DNA from 2 places in the Streptomyces sp. NPDC044063 genome. Region 1 is predicted to be linked to the other one. Evidence: riboswitches for the same ligand, from Rfam matches in the RefSeq annotation. Region 1 holds a riboswitch; the other holds the start of a gene.
What was found. Region 1 has a riboswitch for S-adenosylmethionine ahead of thrC (threonine synthase). Riboswitches for the same ligand answer to the same signal wherever they lie in the genome.
Positions count from the first base shown of each region.

Region 2: linked by a shared signal. The riboswitch ahead of AC07BS_RS18470 (aminotransferase class V-fold PLP-dependent enzyme) and the one ahead of thrC (threonine synthase) in region 1 are both predicted to bind S-adenosylmethionine.

Region 1 is NZ_JBWKFM010000003.1:260,598-263,648, forward strand. It holds gene thrC (threonine synthase) at 1-981, opposite strand, end outside; SAM riboswitch class I at 999-1,142, opposite strand; gene AC07BS_RS06400 (glucosyl-3-phosphoglycerate synthase) at 1,341-2,288, shown strand; gene AC07BS_RS06405 (alpha,alpha-trehalose-phosphate synthase (UDP-forming)) at 2,330-3,051, shown strand, end outside.
Region 2 is NZ_JBWKFM010000013.1:183,244-186,294, forward strand. It holds gene AC07BS_RS18465 (Lrp/AsnC family transcriptional regulator) at 1-163, shown strand, start outside; gene AC07BS_RS18470 (aminotransferase class V-fold PLP-dependent enzyme) at 171-1,550, opposite strand; SAM riboswitch class IV at 1,709-1,825, opposite strand; gene trpD (anthranilate phosphoribosyltransferase) at 1,913-2,977, opposite strand.

The sequences.
Region 1 (3,051 bases):
GGCGGGGTTGCCGATCGCGAGGGACTTCGCGATGGTGTCGGGCTTCACCGGGCGGACCACGTCGTGGCCGTCCTTGAAGGCCCGCGAAACCGGGGAGCAGCCCTCGGCCTGCGCACCGAAGATCTTGTACGGGCGGTCCTCGACGAGGCCGAGGGCGATGAGCTCCTTCAGCCCCTTGTCGATCTTCGTCAGCTGTGAGCCCGAGGCGACCGGCACCACGATCTGGTCCGGGAGGCGCCAACCCAGCTGCTCGCAGATCTCGTAGGCGAGGGTCTTGGAGCCCTCGCCGTAGTAGGGGCGGAGGTTGACGTTGACGAAGCCCCAGCCCTCGCCGAGCGGGTCGCCGATGAGCTCGCTGCAGAAGCGGTTGACGTCGTCGTAGGTGCCCTCGATGCCGACGAGATCGCCGCCGTAGACGGCGGCCATGACGACCTTCCCGGCCTCCAGGTCGTGCGGGATGAAGACGCAGGAGCGGAAGCCGGCCCGGGCGGCGGCGGCGCCGACCGCGCCCGCGAGGTTGCCGGTCGAGGAGCAGGACAGGGTGGTGAAGCCGAAGGCGCGGGCGGCCTCGACGGCGATGGCGACGACGCGGTCCTTGAAGGAGTGCGTGGGGTTGCCGGAGTCGTCCTTGATGTACAGCCCGCCGGTCACGCCGAGCTCGCGGGCGAGGTTGTCGGCCTTGACCAGCCGGGTGAAGCCCGGGTGGAGGCCGGGCTTGCCGGCCACGTCGGCGGGTACGGGCAGCAGGGGGGCGTAGCGCCAGATGCTGGGCGGGCCGGCCTCGATGCGGCGGCGGAGCGCCTCGGGGTCACCGGCGGGCAGCTCGTACGCCACTTCCAGCGGCCCGAAGCAGGAGGCGCAGGCGAAGACGGGCCCGAGGTCGAAGCGCTCGCCGCACTCGCGGCAGGAGAGCGCGACGGCGGGGCCGAAAGCGGAGGGTGCGGGTACGACGGTACGACTTTCAACGGCTTCGACAGCCATGGAGGCGAGGCCCTTTCTCCTCATCTTCCTCGCGGCGAACGTCACCACGAGACGGAATTGGCACCTTCCCCGCCGGGAGCCTCGCGTCGGATGACCGAGTACCGGCTGGAGGGTTGCCGGGGCTTCAACGGGCCGTGTCCCTCTGCCCCTCTGGATGAGCGGTATGGCCCGGGCGCGGCCCGGGCGTTTGTGCGCGCGACGACCCCCGACATAGGACGGCCGTCCGCGTTGTTCAAGACTGTAACGGAAGGGACGGCCCGCTTCGAGGGCCCGTCCGCACCGCGAGATGCGTCATGGGACGCGTCCGAGATGCGTCACGAATGCGTCATCGCGACGATCGACACCGAGGAGTCATGCACGTGCTGGAAGAGGTGGAGCGCTGGCTGGCCCGGCGGTCCTGGACCGCCGCCGACCGTCCGCTCGACCAGCTGCTCGCCGCGAAACGCGACACGGGCACCACCGTCAGCGTCGTGCTGCCGGCGCTCGACGAGGAGGCGACCGTCGGCGAGATCGTGGCGACGATCCGCCGCGAGCTGATGTCGGACGCCGTGCCGCTGGTCGACGAGCTGGTGGTGGTGGACTCGGGGTCCACCGACCGCACGGCCGAGGTCGCCGCGGCGGCCGGGGCCCGGGTGGTGCACCGGGACGAGATCCTGCCCCGGCTGCCCACGCTGCCCGGCAAGGGCGAGGTGCTGTGGCGGTCGCTGCTGGCCACCACCGGTGACGTCGTGTGCTTCGTCGACGCGGACCTGAGGGACTTCTCCCCCGCGTTCGTCTCGGGGATCGTCGGGCCGCTGCTGACCGACCCGGACGTGCATTTCGTCAAGGCGATGTACGACCGTCCGCTCGGCGAGGCCCCGGGCCAGGGCGGACGGGTGACCGAGCTGGTGGCGCGCCCGCTGCTCAACCTCCACTGGCCGCGGCTGGCGGGCTTCGTGCAGCCGCTGGGCGGCGAGTACGCGGCCCGCCGCGAGCTGCTGGAGCGGCTGCCGTTCCCGGTGGGGTACGGCGTCGAGCTGGGTCTGCTGGTGGACGCGCTGCACACGGTGGGCCTGGACGCGCTCGCCCAGGTGGACGTCGGGGTACGCAAGCACCGGCACCAGGACGGCCGGGCCCTGGGCCGGATGGCGGCCGCGATCTACCGCACCGCGCAGCTCCGGCTGGCCCGCGGCCATCTGGTGCGTCCGGTGCTCACCCAGTTCGAGCGCACCGCGGAGGGCTTCGTGCCGCGGACGTACCCGGTGGACACGGAGGAACGGCCGCCGATGGCCGGGATACCGGAGTACGCCCGGCGGCACGCCGCATAGGCGTACGTTTGAGCGGTTCCCGGAAGGGCAAGGCTGGCGTCATGGTCGTTGAGCACACCCATCCCGGCCCGGGCCGGGGGGCCGCGCCGATCCTCGTGGCCTCCAACCGGGGGCCCGTGACGTACCGGCGGCGCGAGGACGGTTCGCTGGCCGCGGGGCGGGGCGGCGGCGGGCTGGTCTCCGGGCTGAGCGAGATCGGCCGGGACCCCGAAGGGGCGGCGGCCGTCTGGGTGTGCGCGGCGCTGGGCGACGGCGACCGCGAGGCGGCCCGCCGCGCGGGCCGGCGGCTGGACACGGCGGACACCGGCGGACCCCTGGTGCGGATGCTGGACATCGATCCGGCCACGTTCGCCGCCGCGTACAACGGCGTGGCCAATTCCGTGCTGTGGTTCGCGCACCACATGCTGTGGCAGACCCCGCTGGAGCCGGTCTTCGACGGCGGCTTCCGCAAGGAGTGGGCGGCGTACGAGGCGTACAACGCCGCCTTCGCGGACGCCGTCGCGGAGGAGGCCGCGGAGGGCGCCTCCGTCCTGGTGCAGGACTACCACCTCACGCTGGTGCCGGGCCTGCTCCGCGCCCGCCGCCCCGATCTGCGGATCGGCCACTTCTCGCACACCCCCTGGGCCCCGCCGGACTACTACCGCGTGCTGCCCGACGACGTCGCCGAGCAGGTGCTGCGCGGTGTCCTCGGCGGTGACCGGGCGGGCTTCCTCACCCGGCGCTGGGCGGAGGCGTTCGCCGCGTGCTGCGCGGAGGTGCTGCC
Region 2 (3,051 bases), on a different contig from region 1:
GATCGCCATGGTGCGGGTGGCCCGGCACGACGACCTCGCGGACGTCATCCCGGGCCGGATCAGCAAGATCCCCGGCGTGGCCTCGACGGAGACCCACATCGCCTTCCGCACCTACTCCCAGCACGACCTGGAGGCCGCCTTCGCGATCGGCCTCGACAGCTGACGGAGCGTCAGGCCGCCGCCTCCGTACGGGCGTCCGGGACGCAGCGGCCGCCCTCCGTGCGGTAGAGCCAGCGCGCCCCGTGCGCCACCAGCTCCCGCACGGCCCCGGTGAACCGCTCGACGTGCTCGTCGGGCGTCCCGGCCCCGAAGCTCACGCGGATCGCGTTGAGCGGCCGGTCCCCGTCCGCCTCCCCGCAGGCGCCGGGCTCGTCCCGCTCGCCGCCCAGCAGCGTCCGGACCAGCGGATGGGCGCAGAAAAGGCCGTCGCGCACCCCGATGCCGTACTCGGCGGACAGGGCCGCCGCGAAGTGCGAGCTGTTCCAGCCCTCCACGACGAAGGAGAGCACGCCCACCCGCGGGGCGTCGTCGCCGAACAGCGACAGCACCCGTACCCCGGGCACCGCGGCCAGCCCCGCGCGCACCCGGGCGAGGAGCTCCCGCTCGCGCTCCACCAGCCGCTCGAAGCCCGCCTCCTGGAGCGCCCGGCAGGCGGAGGCGATGGCGTAGGCGCCGATGACGTTGGGCGACCCGGCCTCGTGCCGGGCCTCGGTCCCGTGCCACTCGACCGCCACCGCGCCGTCCGTCCCGCGCACCACGGAACGGCTGGCGCCGCCGCCCGCCAGGTACGGCTCGGCGTCCCGCAGCCAGTCCGCGCGGCCGGCCAGCACCCCGGAGCCGAACGGCGCGTAGAGCTTGTGCCCGGAGAAGGCGACCCAGTCGACGTCCAGCGCGGCCACGTCCACCGGGTGATGGGGAGCCAGCTGCGCCGCGTCCAGCACGATCCGCGCGCCGTGCGCGTGCGCGGCCGCCGCCAGCTCCCGGACCGGCCACAGCTCACCGGTCACATTGGAGGCACCCGTCACACAGACCAGCGCCGGGCCGTACGGCTCACGGTCGGCGAGCGCCCGCTCCAGCGCCTCGACCGCCTCGCCGGGCGAGCGCGGGGCGCCCAGGACGGTCACGGCCACCTCCGGGCGGCGCGTCCAGGGCAGCAGGGCCGCGTGGTGCTCGGTCTCGAAGACGAACACCCGGCAGCCGGCGGGCAGCACGGCCGCCAGCAGGTTGAGCGAGTCGGTGGTGGACCGGGTGAACAGCACCTGGTCGTCCGGCCGGCAGCCCAGGAAGCCGGCCACCGCGGCCCGGCTGTTCTCGAAGAGGTCGGTGGACAGCTGCGAGAGGTACCCGGCGCCCCGGTGGACGCTGCCGTAGTAGGGCGCGTAGGCGGCGACGTCGTCCCAGACCCGCTGCAACGCCGGGGCGCTGGCGGCGTAGTCGAGGGCGGCGTACGGCACGTCGCCGCCGGTGACGAGCGGGACCCGGACGTCCCGGCCCAGCACGGGCAGCGGTTCGGCGGTGGCGGGCAGGACGGCGGCAGGGCATGCTGACATGGCGAATTCTCCCGGCGGGGATGAGAGGAGGAGGAGACGCGCGCGCCCACCGGCGGACGGGGGCGGCACGGACGTACCGGAGAAGGGGCCGCTGCGGCCCTATCGCATTCGCTGCGTCATGGAAGGAACTCCCTCGGCAACCAGGATCCCTGGCGAGGGATCCGCGCTTGCCGCAGACCTCACTGCCTGCGGCCCGGTCATCACCCGGGGCACCCCGCCACGGAAGGAGGGTTGCCGGACAGCAGGCCGGGGCCGAAGCGCTGTCACTCGTGACCTGCCCAGCATCATGCCACACGATCTTCCACGCGCAAGGGCGCGGTCCGCATCGCGGACCGCGCCCCCGTCACATCCCCCGGAGTCGCTCAGGCGTTGCTGGCCGAGACCCAGCGCTCGAGCACCCGCCGGGCCGCGCCGGAGTCGATCGACTCGGCCGCCCGCGCCAGCTGCGCGCGGATCTGCTCCGCCAGCGGGGCGTCCGCCGGCGACAGCGCGACCAGCGCGGCCGCCGAGTTGAGCAGCACCGCGTCGCGCACCGGCCCGGTCTCCCCCGCGAGCAGCCGCCGGGCGACATCGGCGTTGTACGAGGCGTCGGCGCCCCGCAGGGCCTCCACCGGCACCAGGTCGATCCCCACCTCCCGGGGGTCGAAGGCCTCCTCGCGCACGGCGCCGTCGCGCACGACCCACACCCTCGACGTGGCGGTGGTGGTCAGCTCGTCCAGGCCGTCGTCGCCGCGGAAGACCAGCGCGGACGAGCCGCGCTCGGCGAGCACCCCGGCCAGGATCGGCGCCATCCGCGCGTCCGCGACGCCCGTGGCCTGCGCCCGTACCCGCGCCGGGTTGGTCAGCGGGCCCAGGACGTTGAACGTGGTGCGGATGCCCAGCTCCCGGCGGGCTGGGGCGACATGGCGCAGCGCCGGGTGGAACTTCACGGCGAAGCAGAAGGTGATGCCGGCCTCCTCGGCCACCTCCACCACCCGCTTCGGGGTGAGGTCCAGATTGACCCCCAGCTTCTCCAGCACGTCGGAGGCGCCGCTGGCGGACGAGGCGGCGCGGTTGCCGTGCTTGACCACCTTCGCGCCGGTGCCGGCCACCACGATCGAGGACATGGTGGAGATGTTGACGGTCCGGGCGTTGTCGCCGCCGGTGCCCACGATGTCCACGCTGGGGCCCGGCACCTCGATGAGGTTGGCGTGCGCGTACATCGTGCGGACCAGGCCGGCGATCTCGGCGACCGTCTCGCCCTTGGCGCGCAGCGCCACCGCGAACCCGGCGATCTGGGCGTCGGTGGCCTCGCCGCGCATGATGCGGTCCATGGCCCAGGCGGTCTCGTCGGCGGTCAGGTCCACCCGGTTCAGCAGGGCCTCCAGGACGCCCGGCCAGGACGTGGCCACCGAGCGCTCGCCGCCTGCCGGGGTCGCAACGTTCATGGTCCACACTCCTGGTGGTCGGTCGCCGGTGGACCCGCTGTGCCGGGCCCACTGCTTGTTCCGGTCAAGCCTAT